2 regions of the Rothia sp. HMSC08A08 genome follow, and region 2 is predicted to be linked to the other one. Evidence: predicted binding sites of a transcription regulator. Region 2 holds the regulator's gene; the other holds the start of a gene.

Region 1 (7,500 bases), on a different contig from region 2:
CCTTTCCCTTCCGACCTCGAAATTGCTCTCGCTGCTGAGCTTAAGCCCATCACCGAAATAGCCGCCGAGAACGGCATCAGCGAAGATCGTTTGGAGCCCTACGGTAAATATGTTGCCAAGGTCCTGCTCGACGAAAGCACCAACGCAGAAACCGCCCAAAAGCGCGGTTCCAAGTACATTGTCGTTACCGCTGTAACTCCCACACCGCTCGGCGAAGGTAAGACCGCAACCTCTGTCTCGCTAGCACAGGGATTCGCCCAGACCGGACGTAAAGCTGCGCTGGCGCTTCGCCAGCCTGCCATGGGACCAACCTTCGGTATTAAAGGCGGTGCCGCTGGCGGCGGTTACTCGCAGATCGTTCCCATGGAGAAGCTAAATCTGCATCTGACCGGTGATTTCCACGCCGTTACCGCAGCCCACAACCTACTGGCCGCCATGATCGATAACCACCTGCACCAGGGTAATGACCTGCGTCTCGACCCCCGTGCTATCGAGTGGCGCCGCGTTATCGACATGAACGACCGCTCCCTGCGCAACATCGTAGTCGGTCTGGGCGAGCGTATTGACGGCGTGCCCCGACAGACCGGGTTTGATATTACCAGTGCCTCTGAAATCATGGTGATTCTTTCGCTGGCAACCTCCTTTGAGGACCTGCGCAAACGTTTGGCGAAGATTGTTATCGGTCTGAACTACGATGGTGAGGCAGTCACCGCCGCCGATTTGAAGGCTGACGGCGCAATGGCTGTTATTCTGGCGGATGCCATTAACCCCAACCTGCTTCAGACTCTCGAACACACTCCGGCACTTATTCACGCGGGACCCTTCGGGAACATCGCTACCGGTAACTCCTCAGTTGTCGCTGACTACGTTGGCTTGGAATACTCCGACTACGTGATTACTGAGGCAGGTTTCGGTGCAGATATGGGTGCTGAACGTTTCTTTAACGTTAAATGCCGAATCTCAGGGCTGAAGCCTGATGCCGCTGTGCTGGTTGTCACCGTACGTTCCCTCAAATCCCACTCTGGGCTGTACAAGATCGTACCGGGCAAGCCTCTGCCCGAAGGCATGCTTGAAGAGAACCCTGCCGACGTTGAAGCAGGGGCTACTAACCTGAAGAAGCACATTGAGATTGTGCGTAACTTCGGTGTGCAGCCGGTGGTGGCTATTAACGCGTTCCCCACCGATTTCGATTCTGAGCATGAAGCTATTCGCCGTATTGCCGAAGAGGCTGGCGCTCGCGTAGCTATCCATCATGGTGTTGCTGAGGGTGGCAAGGGTACGATTGACCTGGCAAATGTGGTTGCTGAGGCTTGCGACGACGTTTCGAACCTGGAGTACACCTATGATCTTGAGGATTCTCTCGAAACTAAGCTTGAGAAGGTTGCCACTAAGGTTTACGGGGCAGACGGTATCTCGATTGCTCCCGCAGCGGCAAAGCAGCTTAAGCGTTTTGCCGATCTGGGGTATTCGCATCTACCTGTGGTGATTGCAAAGACCCACCTGTCGATCTCTTCTGATGCTTCCCTCAAGGGTGCACCCACCGGCTGGACTTTGCCTGTGCGCGAGGTTCGTCTTGCCGCAGGTGCCGGTTATGTTTACGCTATTTGCGGCACGATGCGCACCATGCCCGGTCTGAGCAAGAGCCCTGCTGCAGAGCGTATTGGTTTTGATGAAAACGGTACGATGATCGGTCTTTCGTAGTGGTTTCTGGGTCATATTTCGCCCATAAAAGACGAAGGCAAGCTTGATAAGGTGCCGTGGGCATCCTCGTTATGTTGGGATGCGCACGGCACCTTTTCTGTGTCTTCGCGGGCTGTACCGAGGGGTAGTTTTTACCGATTTCGTGTGTGTTGCGAAAAAACCATTCAAACAGACCAATTGGTGTATAGAACCCGCATGATTACGCGGGTTTAACAATACTGTTATTTAGGGGTATACCTTGAAAAATGGCTGTATGACGCGGAACTTCCAGAAAAAAGTTTTAGTGATTTACGCCATACAAAAATCAATAAAATCTCGATTGGTATTTAAATGCCCTGCTTTCATGCGGGGTAAAAATAACAGAATGGTTACAAATATGCGCTCAGCTTATCTAAGGTTTTTGGAGAGTGAAAACCATGTAGAAAACCGACCCAAAAGTAGGCTAAACTTGAGTTATCAAGTGATCGAAGGTTTCATGAATTGTCCTCGAGTTGCTTGTGTTTGAGTGAGTGATAGATACCCCCGGGTGTCATAAAACGACCGCGCTATGGTAGCGCGGTCGTTTTGTTTAACCAGACTTGTGCTGCTAGAAAGCCTACAGGATGTACTGGGCTACCAGCCCCGTGAACCCCATTCTTCAAGGTGCGGACGCTCGGTGCCTAATGTTGTGGAACGCCCGTGACCCGGAAGCACAATCGCTTCATCATCAAAGTTTCCAAAGAGCTTTTCAAGAACGTTTGAGAAAAGTTCGCCAAACTGCGCGGGAGAATCGGTCTTGCCTACGCCGCCGGGGAAGAGCGCATCGCCGGTGAAAAGCAAGGTAGCAGGGGAGTCATCTTCCCATGTGGTCTGCACAGAATATACGATGGATCCGGGAGTATGCCCGGGAACGGAAATAGCGCGCACCTGCAGCTCTGTATCGTAAAAATCAAAAACTTCGCCGCCGTTTAACTCGTTTTCGACCGTGAAATTTTCTTGCGCACGAATGGCCTCGGCGTCCGCGGATCCTGCATAAGTAATGGCACCGGTGAGAGATTCAAGCTCGCGCAGAGCACGAATGTGGTCCCAGTGCCCATGGGTGACCATAATACCCGTCACGCCAAGAGCACGGCGGGGGATAGGCTCGAAATCTTCTTCAGATTCGAGAATGCGCACTCGGCGGTCGTTCTCTTCTGTAAGGGCTAGGTTTGGACAGTCCTGCATGATTGCCTCAAGCGTGAAGGTATACAGTGCTTCTGCATCATAAGCGGGATCGATCAGCATTTGCTCACCAGTATGGCGAATCGTGATCAGGTAGACGCTGTTATCCATGTCTGAGACGCTTAGGGCACGTACCGTAAATTCCGGATTTTCGAAGATAAGAGTTGATTCGGGATAAGTAGCCATATATCCAGTGTACTGATGCGGTGTATATCCCGTTTCTAGCGGCAGGTATAAGGGGGTAACGGGAATGAAAGTCACCAGGAAAAACGTTCGCCACGAGTCAAACCCGCATCATAAAGCATGCTATCCCCGCCGAAAGAGCGTAGAATGTAGATTCGAAGATAGACGAAAGGATTTTCGATGCCTCCCCGTGCTGAATCAGCAACCGCCCCTTTGCGTTCAAATGACCTTAGCAGCATTCGTGTGCAGGGTGCTCGCGAAAACAACCTCAAGAACGTTGATCTTACGATTCCACGTGACGCAATGGTGGTTTTTACAGGGCTATCGGGATCTGGTAAATCTTCACTTGCTTTCGACACCATCTTCGCAGAGGGACAGCGCAGGTACGTTGAATCACTATCTTCCTACGCGCGTATGTTCCTTGGGCAGGTAGATAAGCCTGATGTTGATTTTATTGAGGGGCTATCGCCAGCGGTCTCTATCGACCAGAAATCTACTTCAAAAAACCCGCGGTCGACGGTAGGCACCATAACCGAGATTTACGATTATATGCGCCTGCTGTGGGCTCGTGTAGGGCGTGCGCACTGCCCAGTGTGCGGTGAAGAAATTACCAAGCAAACCCCGCAGCAGATTGTCGATGCACTGCTGGAATACCCCGAACGTACGCGTTTGCAGGTTCTTGCCCCCGTGGTATCAGCTCGCAAAGGTGAGTTTGTTGATCTGTTCAAAGACTTGGTGACACAGGGCTATTCGCGTGCCCGGGTGGACGGAAAAACAGTTCAACTCTCGGATCCTCCTAAACTAGCGAAACAATACAAACACACCATTGACGTTGTGGTAGATCGTATCGTGATTAAGGAGGGTATTCACCAGCGACTGACCGATTCCGTGGAGACCGCACTCAGACTAGCCGATGGCCGCTTGCTCATCGAATTCGTAGATGTACAGGCAGATTCACCCGAACGCACCCGAACATTTAGTGAAAACCTTGCCTGCCCCAACAATCACCCCCTGCAGGTGGACACTATTGAGCCGCGTGCCTTCTCCTTCAACTCGCCCTTCGGCGCATGCCAAGCTTGCGATGGTATTGGTTCCAGGCTTGAAGTTGATGAAGATCTTTTAGTACCCAACCCAGACATGACTCTGGGTGAAGGTGCTATTGCTCCGTGGTCGCAGGGAAAATCTACCACCGAGTATTGGCTGCGTCTTCTTGCAGGTCTCGGCGAAGAGCTCGGATTTGATCTTAACACTCCGTGGAAAGATCTTCCTGCCAAAGTTCGCAAAGCAATTCTGGAGGGCAAAGATTTTAAAGTTGAGGTCTCGTACCGCAACCGTTTTGGACGCGAACGCCGCTATACTTCCGGGTTTGAGGGTGTTAAAGCCAATATCATGCGTAAACATCAAGAAACTGAATCTGATTTTGCGCGTGATCGCTACGAACAATATATGCGTCAGGTTGCATGCCCGGTATGTCACGGTGCGCGGCTGAACCCTACTATTCTCAGCGTCAAAATTGAGGGTAAATCCATTGCGGATGTAACCGCTATGCCACTTCGTACCGCCTTAGATTTTATGCGCGCCCTAAAGCTGACTCCTCGTGAGGCTAAGATTGCCGACCAGGTACTTAAAGAGCTTGATGCACGCTTGCAATTCCTCTTGGACGTAGGGCTCGATTACCTGACGTTATCACGCTCTGCTGGCACGCTTTCGGGCGGTGAGGCCCAGCGCATACGACTGGCAACCCAGATTGGCTCCGGGCTCGTTGGCGTGCTTTATGTGTTGGATGAGCCCTCTATAGGTTTGCACCAGCGCGACAACCGACGTCTAATCGATACCCTGACAAAGCTACGCGATATGGGAAACACCCTCATCGTAGTGGAACATGACGAAGACACGATGCGGGAAGCCGACTGGATTGTTGATGTCGGACCAGGTGCGGGCGAACACGGCGGTGAAATCGTCCATTCGGGCACTTACAAAGAACTTTTGTCCAATAAAAAGTCGATAACCGGTGATTATATGGCGGGTCGGCGCTCTATTGAAGTTCCAAAGAAACGCCGCCCACATGACCGTAAACGTGTGTTAAAGGTCTATGGAGCTCGCGAGAACAACCTCAAAAATGTTGATGTTACCTTCCCCCTAGGTGTTTTTACCGCGATCACAGGCGTATCGGGATCGGGTAAATCAACCCTCGTGAACGATATTCTCTATACCTCACTGGCGAATAAACTCAACGGTGCAAAACAGGTTCCAGGACGGCACAAGAAGGTAGACGGTCTGGAACATCTGGATAAGGTTATTCACGTTGACCAATCGCCTATTGGGCGTACTCCGCGGTCGAATCCTGCGACATACACCGGCGTGTTCGACCATATTCGTAAGCTCTTTGCCGAGACGAATGAGGCTAAAGTGCGCGGATATACGCCCGGGCGGTTCTCGTTCAACGTTAAAGGCGGTCGATGCGAAGCATGCTCGGGTGACGGTACCCTCAAGATTGAGATGAACTTCTTGCCGGATGTGTATGTGCCCTGTGAAACCTGCCAGGGAAAACGCTATAATCGCGAAACCCTCGAAGTGCATTACAAAGGTAAGACTATTTCTGATGTGCTTGAAATGCCGGTGGAGGAAGCTGCAGAATTTTTTGCGGCCTTCACCCCGATCGCTCGGCACTTGAACACGCTGGTTGATGTGGGGCTTGGCTACATTCGTCTAGGGCAGCCCGCAACCACGCTTTCAGGTGGTGAGGCGCAGCGCGTGAAACTTGCCGCAGAGCTGCAGAAGCGTTCTAACGGTCGTTCGATCTATGTGCTTGATGAGCCTACAACGGGTCTGCATTTTGAGGATATCCGTAAGCTCTTAACTGTGCTTCAGTCTCTCGTTGATAAGGGCAATACCGTTATCACAATTGAACACAACCTTGATGTCATTAAATGTGCCGACTGGATTATTGATATGGGTCCGGAAGGTGGCGATGGTGGAGGCACCGTAATCGCCGAAGGAACGCCTGAAGACGTCGCACAGGTTGAGGAGTCTCATACCGGACGTTTCATCAAGGAACTTTTGGTGTGAGTCATATTTCAGGTAATCATCCGCGAGCGCAAATGCGCGGTGCTGTAACAACTCTCGACAGAGTACGCCATATTCTTGCTGCTCAGTTAGAGGCAGATTTCTGTTTACCTGCGGGAGCTATCTCTCAAGCACAGAATCTGGGTGCTGAGGTCTTGAGTGCACTGCAGCTTCCAGCGGAAGAGATGAGCGCATCCCGCCGCCGCAACGCTGATACCTGGGAACTTCGGGTAGGTAACTATCTGGGCGTGGGGTTGCTTTGCGCAAAGTATCCCCGGGTTTTGAAAACGGCCACTGAGTATATGCGTGGGGATCTCTCAAATTGGATGGGCGATTACGCACCATTGCGCCAGCTGAATGAACTCTTGACCCCTTACAGCCAGCAGGTGAGCGGAACAAGCGTATATTACACGCCTTCACGCAACCTGCTTGAATCTGTGGTTCCGCCGGATATTCCGGAGCAAGAGGTTAAATGTGCGGTACCCGGAATCGGCATGATGCGCCGGGTAGATAGCGGCGTTCTTCGAGAATCGTTACGGCAACATATTTGTGGTCTTCGCACGGTGACGAAAGCGCCGAACGCCTCGGCAGATGCTTTAGAGGCAGACGAAGATGATATGGCGGTTTCGGAACTCTCGGTGCGAATAGAGCTCCTTCAACCTGAGCAGTACGAGCGTTTTCGCGATGATCCACGGTATGCGAACGCTTTAGGGTTTAGTGATCGTCGCCCCGATATTATGGTCCTTGCCGCGTTTGACTCTGACGCCGACCTTGCTTTAGCAGAACCTTTAGCAATGGCGGGTGCAAGTGACGATTCGCCACTGATGCGTCAAATCGGTATTGATGTGCTGCCACATGTACGACAACGCGGGCTTGCTGCGCATCTTGTATATGAACTTTCTCGAATGGTTCTTGCCGATGGGTATCTTCCATTTTATGGAACCAGTCCTTCGCATGTGCTCTCACAGCGCGTGGCTTTGGCAGCCGGATTCATCCCTACATGGTGGGAGTTTATCTCAACGAGCATGCACGATATGCCGCTCGATGAAGCATCGTAAAGTTCGTAAATTTAGAGAATTTCAGTGAGCGCCCACAACACAAGGGTGGTCTTTCAGAAACTTACCCGAAGACCAACCCCGCATTTCTCACAAGATTTACTAGGAGTTCTCAAGCTCCGCACCGTTAGATGCGATCACTCGACGGTACCAATCAAAAGACTTCTTACGGTAACGGGAGAGTGACCCCGAACCGTCGTCATGACGATCTACATAGACGAAACCGTAGCGTTTTGACATCTGCGCTGTAGACGCTGAAACCATGTCGATACAGCCCCACGTAGTGTAACCGAGT
Region 2 (7,500 bases):
ATCCAAAACGTTCGGTGAGCTGTGCATCCAGCCATTTTTGCAGGGAATCAGAACCCAAATTCTTTTGAACCACCAGATAGGCAGCACCGCCGGGGGCTAGCCGCGGAAGCCACGTGAGCAGAATATTGTGCAGAACCTCTTTACCTACGCGAATCGGAGGATTGGACCAGATAGTATCGAAACGTAATGTGGGATCTATCTCATCGGGGGTGCTCACCGAGACGTTATGCAGCCCCAAAGCGCGGGCATTCTGTTCCGTGAGCGAAAGCGACCGGGAATTGACGTCAATCCCATAAACCTCAGATTGCGGAGCAAGCATAGCTAAAGATAATGTGATGGGTCCCCAGCCGCATCCAATATCGAGCATATATTTTCCGTGCGGCTCAGGTACCTGCGCGAAAAGAACCGCAGTTCCCTTGTCTATTCCCGAAGGACTAAAAATACCGTTCGCGGTCGTCACGGAAACCTGACGACCCGCCAACTCAACCTGAACCCTTCGAGGTTTGAACTCGGCTTCGGGAGACGAGGAAAAATAATGCTGTTCGCTCATGAATCCAGTGTACCCGGATGCGCTCCGCATCATCGCTGCTACGCTGATGCGCCCACAGCGAGAGATAACCGAAAACCGCGACAACTGTGGCATGCGACCGCTAAAATAGAGGAACATATGAAATTAACAGATACCTCTTTTTCCAGCGAAAAGTTGCCCAGTGATGAGCAGCTACGCCGAACCGTAGAACGAGTCCTGGGTCATGCAGACGCAGCGGCACAGACCACTATCTACCCCGAAAGCACCGGTAGCACCGCACAACGCCGCGTGCTCGATACCCGTGCCCGAGAAATTTCCGATAATCAGCGGGAACACTCAGAATTTGACGGCGAGCAGGAAGACCTCGCCGAACGCCGCGCATTACGCCGAGTCGCCGGGCTTTCTACCGAGCTCGATGATGTGACCGAAGTCGAATACCGTCAGCTGCGCCTAGAACGCGTGGTTCTCGCCGGGCTATGGACCGAAGGAACCGTCGAAGATGCCGAGAACTCCCTGCGAGAACTCGCCGCACTCGCCGAAACTGCAGGATCTGAAGTGCTGGACGGGCTAGTTCAGCGCCGCCTCAAACCAGACCCCGGAACTTTTCTTGGCTCCGGAAAAGCCCTCGAACTCAAAGACATTGTTGAGGCAACCGGTGCCGATACCGTGATCGTCGATTCTGAATTAGCACCCTCACAACGACGAGCCCTCGAAGATATTGTCAAAGTCAAAGTGATCGATCGTACCGCCCTGATTCTAGACATCTTCGCTCAACACGCGAAGTCTCGTGAAGGCAAAGCACAGGTCGAACTTGCCCAACTCGAATACATGCTCCCGCGTCTGCGCGGCTGGGGCGCGTCTCTGTCACGCCAGGCAGGCGGGCGTGCAGCATCCGGTGAAGGCATTGGTTCACGCGGACCTGGTGAAACCAAAATCGAGATGGATCGCCGCCGTCTACGTGCCCGCATGGCAAAGCTCAAGCGCGAAATAGCCGCTATGGCGCCCGCACGTGAGACAAAACGCCTAAGCCGTAAACGCAACAGGGTACCCTCGGTCGCTATCGCGGGGTATACGAACGCAGGTAAGTCGTCGTTGCTGAATCGTCTGACCGATGCCGGTGTTCTGGTGGAAAACGCTCTCTTCGCAACCCTGGATCCGACCGTGCGTAAAGCACAGACTCCGGACGGCATCGGCTATACGCTTTCGGACACTGTAGGATTCGTGCGTTCGTTGCCCACCCAGCTCGTGGAAGCATTCCGTTCCACACTCGAAGAGGTAGCCGATGCAGACGTGATTCTGCATGTGGTAGACGCATCTCACCCAGACCCTGAGGGGCAGATTCGCGCCGTGCGTGAGGTTATCGCAGATTTAGATGCTCGCCGTATACCCGAGATTATTGTGCTCAATAAAGCGGATGCGGCTGATCCCTTTATCCTCGAACGCATGCGACAGCGCGAACCGAACCACGTCATCGTCTCGGCGCGCACAGGGGAGGGCATTGACGAACTCAAGCAGAAGATTGCGGATACAATTCCGCGGCCATCGCTTGAAGTTAAATTACTGATCCCCTATAACCACGGTGAAGTTATTTCCCGTCTTCATGCTTGGGACGCTGAGATTAAAAGTACTGCGTTTGTCTCAGATGGAACCTTTGTCACCGCTTTGGTGCGTGAGGATGTTGCCGCAGAACTCTCTGACTATGTGATCGACGGCGAGCTCCTTGAAGTGCTTGAATTGGAGCTTCAAGACTCTGCCTCTGAACCCGAAAACGTCTGTGAACTCGCGTGATGAGAGCGTGAGCACCCCATGACCGATAATATTACTGCGCCCACCGGGATGGAGCTTGAAACTCTGCCCGGTGCAAAACCCGTGTTAGATTTGCTCGATCATGTGATTGAAAAAACGGGCGGGCAAAAACGCTTCGGACAACGTAGAATGGCAGCCCATGTTGCGCAGGCTTTCGACCTTGAGCGGCATCTCCTCGTGCAGGCAGGCACCGGAACCGGTAAATCCCTCGGGTATTTGGTGCCAGCCCTGCATCATGCGGGTGTAAGCACAAAACCCATTGTTGTGGCGACCGCAACCCTGGCCCTCCAGGCGCAGATCGTAAAACGAGACCTTCCAAAACTTATGGAGGCACTCTCTTCTGAGCCCGAATCTGAAAATCAGGTCGCAATCCTCAAGGGCAGGAACAACTATCTATGCCTGCACAAACTCGACGGCGGATACCCCGAAGAGGAACCCGATACCCTCTTCGACATGCCTCAGCATAGTACGTCTCGCATCGGTGAAGAGGTGCTGCGGCTCAGGTCATGGGCGGAAAAAACCGAAACCGGTGACCGCGACGAACTTAAACCCGGTGTATCGGATCGTGCCTGGGCGCAGGTATCTGTGAGCGCCTCAGAGTGTTTGGGAAAACGCTGCCCCCTCGTTGAGGAGTGCTTTAGTGAGCGGGCGCGCCAAGAAGCATATGAAGCCGATCTCGTGATTACTAATCATGCGCTGCTTGCCATCAACGCTTTTGAAGGTTTAGGTGTACTTCCCGAACACGATATCGCTATTATTGACGAGGCGCATGAGCTTGCAGACCGCGTGACCGGTGCGGTGACGGATTCCCTTTCTGCTTCCTTAATCAGGCGTGCCGCTCGCGATATCCGCAAGAGCTCCAAAGCAGACTCCAGCGCGCTCGAACAAGCCGCCGGTTCTTTAGAAACCGCATGTGAAGGTGTTTCTGAGGGCTTGATAGAAAGGCTCGAAGGGCGACTTCTGAACGCACTCGCGGCTGTAGCCGATGCCGCACGGGCGGCGCTTTCCGACTCTAAGAGCGACAATAAAGAGGCGGATGCCGGGCTTCAGATGGCTCGTTCACGTGTCTCTGAGGTACACGATGCCGCAACGCGCATGCTGGAGTCTACCGAACATCGCGAAGTGCTGTGGTTATCACGCCAGGGCGGTTGGGAAAACGGACGATATACCGCAGCTTCCGATCAGGATCCCGCCACACTCCACATTGCTCCTTTGAATATCGGAAGCCGTTTACGTGAGGGGCTTTTTGAGGATCGTACCGTTATTCTTACGAGCGCAACGCTTACTGTGGGGGAATCCTTCGATGCAGTAGCCGGCTCCCTGGGACTGGCTGGGCCGCAGGCTCCGCGCTGGGAAGGTCTTGATGTGGGCTCTCCTTTTGATTATCCACGGCAGGGAATTCTGTACGTGGCTTCCGACTTGCCCAAACCGAGCTTTGGCGTGAATCCTCAGCAGCTCGAACGATTACGCGAATTATGTGAAGCTTCTGGTGGTGGGGTTCTGGGGTTATTCTCGTCGAAGCGAGGTGCCGAGCAGGCGGCTGAATATGTACGTCAGCACACGGATTTGAATATTCTCTTGCAGGGAGAGTCCTCATTGCGGGCTCTTGTCGAGGAGTTTACTGAAGATATAAATGCTTGTCTTTTCGGCACCATGAGCCTTTGGCAGGGAGTGGATGTTCCCGGAGACTCCTGTCGTCTGGTACTGATGGACCGTATACCGTTCCCGCGCCCAGACGATCCGCTCGCTCAAGCGCGTACCCGTGCCGTGGCAGAAAAAGGCGGGAATGGGTTTATGGCTGTTTCGGCATATCATGCGGCAATCCGCATGTCTCAGGGGGCAGGGCGATTGATACGTTCCGTGCACGATCGCGGGGTAGTAGCAATCCTTGACTCTAGGCTGGCGACTCAGCGATACGGTGGGTACCTGATGCGGGCGATGCCTAACCTTTGGACCACCCAGGATAAGAATGTTGTTTTGGGTGCTTTAGAACGGCTCTATCAGAGTATTGACTAAAAGCAATAAGATACGCGGGCTTAATGCACGTTGTATTCCGGTACTGGTGCCGAGACATAAACGTAGCGAAGCGTCCATAGATGTAATGTGAGAAAGGTAGGGTACCGTTCGACGGTACCCTACCTGGTGCATTGTGCGCTTATGGCTGCCTATAGTAACTAGTTAGTCTATCGGGGCAACTCGGATACGGTTCCCATCTAGATCACTTGCTACGAAAGTCATCCCAAATACGTCACGATGGGGCTCTTCCAATATGACAACCCCTTGTTCCACCCAGGCTTGGTACTGCGTGAGGATTTCTGCATCGGAACCCTTGAGATTTATACATACCTCAGAGGTACGTATTGAAGTTTCATGAAGAGCATTGCTTGCTCCGGTCCACAACGCTAGCGAGACTCCCGGTGCTAAATCCATGGTGACATAGCGTGGTGAGGTAAAACTGACTTCAAGATTTAGAAGGCTCGTATAGAAGGACGCTGAGGCCTCGATATCCGATACATAGACAACAAAAACGATCTCACGGTCAATCATTGTGCTGTTATTCCTTCTGGACATGGGACGGCTGAATACGCAGGAACGGAACCTCTAGCGTTGTGTCTTTTGAGAAAAACGCGCGCAGGTCAGAAGGTCCCCGTTAGATGCTTCGCAGAACAGAAACTACTTTACCCATCACCGTGGCGCGGTCGCCGAGTATGGGCTCATATTGGGAATTTCGGGGGAGTAGCCAGGTATGACCATCTACTTGGCGGAATACTTTGACGGTCGCTTCGTCGTCAAGAAGAGCCGCAACAATGTCTCCATTATCGGCGGTGTGTTGTTCACGTACAACAACCCAGTCACCGTCGCATATGGCGGCGTCAATCATCGAATCCCCTTTGACGCGAAGCATGAAAAGCTTCCCACTGCCCACGAGCTGGCGGGGGAGAGAGAGAACATCCTCAACGGATTGCTCAGCCGTAATAGGACCACCAGCAGCAATGCGACCTACGAGGGGCACGGGAACCATATCCTCATCGCTCACCTCAAATGTAGGCAGCTCCGGAAAATGGGCTGAAGCGCCCTCAGACTCTATATCGTCAAGAATCTCGATGGCACGCGGTAGTTTTGGATCGCGGCGAATATATCCCATCTTCTCAAGACGACCGAGCTGATGAGTCACCGAAGAAAGTGAAGCCAATCCAACGATATCGCCAATCTGACGCATCGAAGGGGGGTATCCCTTCTGCTCGATTTCTGTACGAATCGCATCCAAAATTTTCTGCTGACGTGGAGTCAGCGGAGGGCGCTGAGCTTCGGGTGTCATGCGGAGCCTTCTTTCTAACTATTTGCGCACGCTATGGTTCCTAGAACATTGACTGGATCCAGGTAGGCATAACGATGAACCGTCTCGTTCTCAGTCTAAAGCATCAGAGGGAAAACTTCAAACAAATATTCTATGATCCTCGAATATAATCGAAGAAATATTTAGTAACTTTCTACTAGACTATCGAAACTAGATTCGATATAGTTGGTGTCTACGGAAGACATATTCGATAAAAGTTGAGGTTTTTCGGTGGGGTGTTCTAGTTCAAGCTCTTGCTATGCAGGGATTATCGGTCTTCGAAGTACTTCGGTATTTCTAGAGCATCTTGAGAGAATCCGAAAGCAAAATATGTGCTTTCTGCAAGAATATGAACTCATGCCAACCGCATTATGAGCGCTGAGAATGGTGTGTAACGGCGAGGATATGAACTGGTCACACACCAGCGGAAAGGAAAATACTATGGCAGCGGCTACTTCTTCCTCCCGAATTCCGGCGGGGTTAACCGTTATTCACCCAGCTCGTGTTCGACAGGACTCTTATCAAACACGTTCACACTATGCTTCATCACGCCGTTCCCGTATGTCGCATCCTCGGCTGACTTCTTCCCAATCACGTGCTGTATACGAGACTTCATTCTCAGCTACACCACAGAAAGTGAACGTCACATCTTCCTCTCAGACTCAGCAGAGCGTAAACGGTAAAACATCAAGCGGACAGCGGCGGGTTCCAGAAAAACTTAAAGGTGTGCCGGTGGTTAATATGCGCAATCCCTCATTTTTCACACGTGCTATGCATTGCTCTAGGGCTCTGAAAAATTGGGTTTTTGGCATTCCGCTGATAACGCTGGCGGCCCTTGTCGTTCTTGGGGCGCTCATTCTTATATCGCCGCATACAGCAAACGCTGGAAATAATTCTCAAGGCGCAGGAACCCGGTACGTGACCGTTCAATCTGGAGATACGCTCTGGGATATTGCACAAGAGGTAGACCCGAAGACTGATCCACGCGACACCATGGTGCAGATCAGTAAACTTAATGATCTGCAGGGTTCAACTGTCAAAGTCGGGCAGCGTCTAGAAGTCCCAAATGTGTGATAGCAGTCATAGTTGCTATCTAGAAAACGTGACTGGATGTGCGCTTATTATAACTATTCCGCATTCTTTGTTCTCATGACTAATTTGCGACTGGTGGCTTTGAAAGGGACCTATATCGCGTAGGGCCCTTTTATGGACATATGGTGCTCAATACAGGCGACGTAACATGCGGTATGCGATGATAGCGTGAGATTAGGGGCAGAAACCTTGGAGTTTGTACCCTAGAATACATGACATTTGTATGCTCGCCCGGTTGCTCGTCTGGAATCCGGTGGGAGCGGAACTAAGGAGTCTCTATGCCCACACGTCCCACCGTAGCTATACTTGGCGAATTTGGCACATATAGCGAGCTCCAGCAAGCGTGCGAGCGCGTCGGTGCCCAAGCGTTCGTTACCACAGATCTCAATTCTCTACGAGACGCTGATGGTATGGTGATTGCTGGCCATAAGAAATCTCTCGAAACATACGAGGCTGTGCGGAAACTCCACGGTGATCGGGTGCTTGGCAGGCGCGTTGCAGGCGGCCGTCCTGTCCTCGTTGCCGGGGCTGGTTTTGGGATGCTGTTTGAAATTATCCGAACCGTGAACCCAGAGCTTGGAGACCTTGATATTTCTGCACTAGGAGAGTGGCCGGGTGCTGCACAAGATCTGGCCACCGCTGGGGCTCATCGAGGACACTATAGGGTTGAGGCTGCTGCGTCCAGTAAATTTTTACAGGATCTTCCTGAACCCTTGAATTTCAAGGCAGAGGATGG

Evidence for each region. Region 2 encodes LexA, which represses DNA repair genes until DNA is damaged. Its sites were predicted from a motif close to TCGAACANNTGTTCGA; they were not measured.
Region 1: uvrA (excinuclease ABC subunit UvrA) is a predicted target of LexA. The motif match lies at 3,228-3,243, and genes of this name have one in related genera.

The regions. Positions count from the first base shown of each region.
Region 1 covers NZ_KV793056.1:8,428-15,927, reverse strand. Annotated here, with positions in the region: gene HMPREF3164_RS00700 (formate--tetrahydrofolate ligase) at 1-1,701, shown strand, start outside; gene HMPREF3164_RS00695 (MBL fold metallo-hydrolase) at 2,314-3,087, opposite strand; gene uvrA (excinuclease ABC subunit UvrA) at 3,265-6,153, shown strand; gene HMPREF3164_RS00685 (GNAT family N-acetyltransferase) at 6,150-7,208, shown strand; gene HMPREF3164_RS00680 (glycoside hydrolase family 1 protein) at 7,308-7,500, opposite strand, start outside.
Region 2 covers NZ_KV793052.1:25,052-32,551, reverse strand. Annotated here, with positions in the region: gene HMPREF3164_RS00150 (class I SAM-dependent methyltransferase) at 1-550, opposite strand, end outside; gene hflX (GTPase HflX) at 668-2,317, shown strand; gene HMPREF3164_RS00140 (ATP-dependent DNA helicase) at 2,336-4,351, shown strand; gene HMPREF3164_RS00135 (VOC family protein) at 4,514-4,882, opposite strand; gene lexA (transcriptional repressor LexA) at 4,986-5,654, opposite strand; gene HMPREF3164_RS00125 (LysM peptidoglycan-binding domain-containing protein) at 6,114-6,746, shown strand; gene HMPREF3164_RS00120 (imidazole glycerol phosphate synthase subunit HisH) at 7,043-7,500, shown strand, end outside.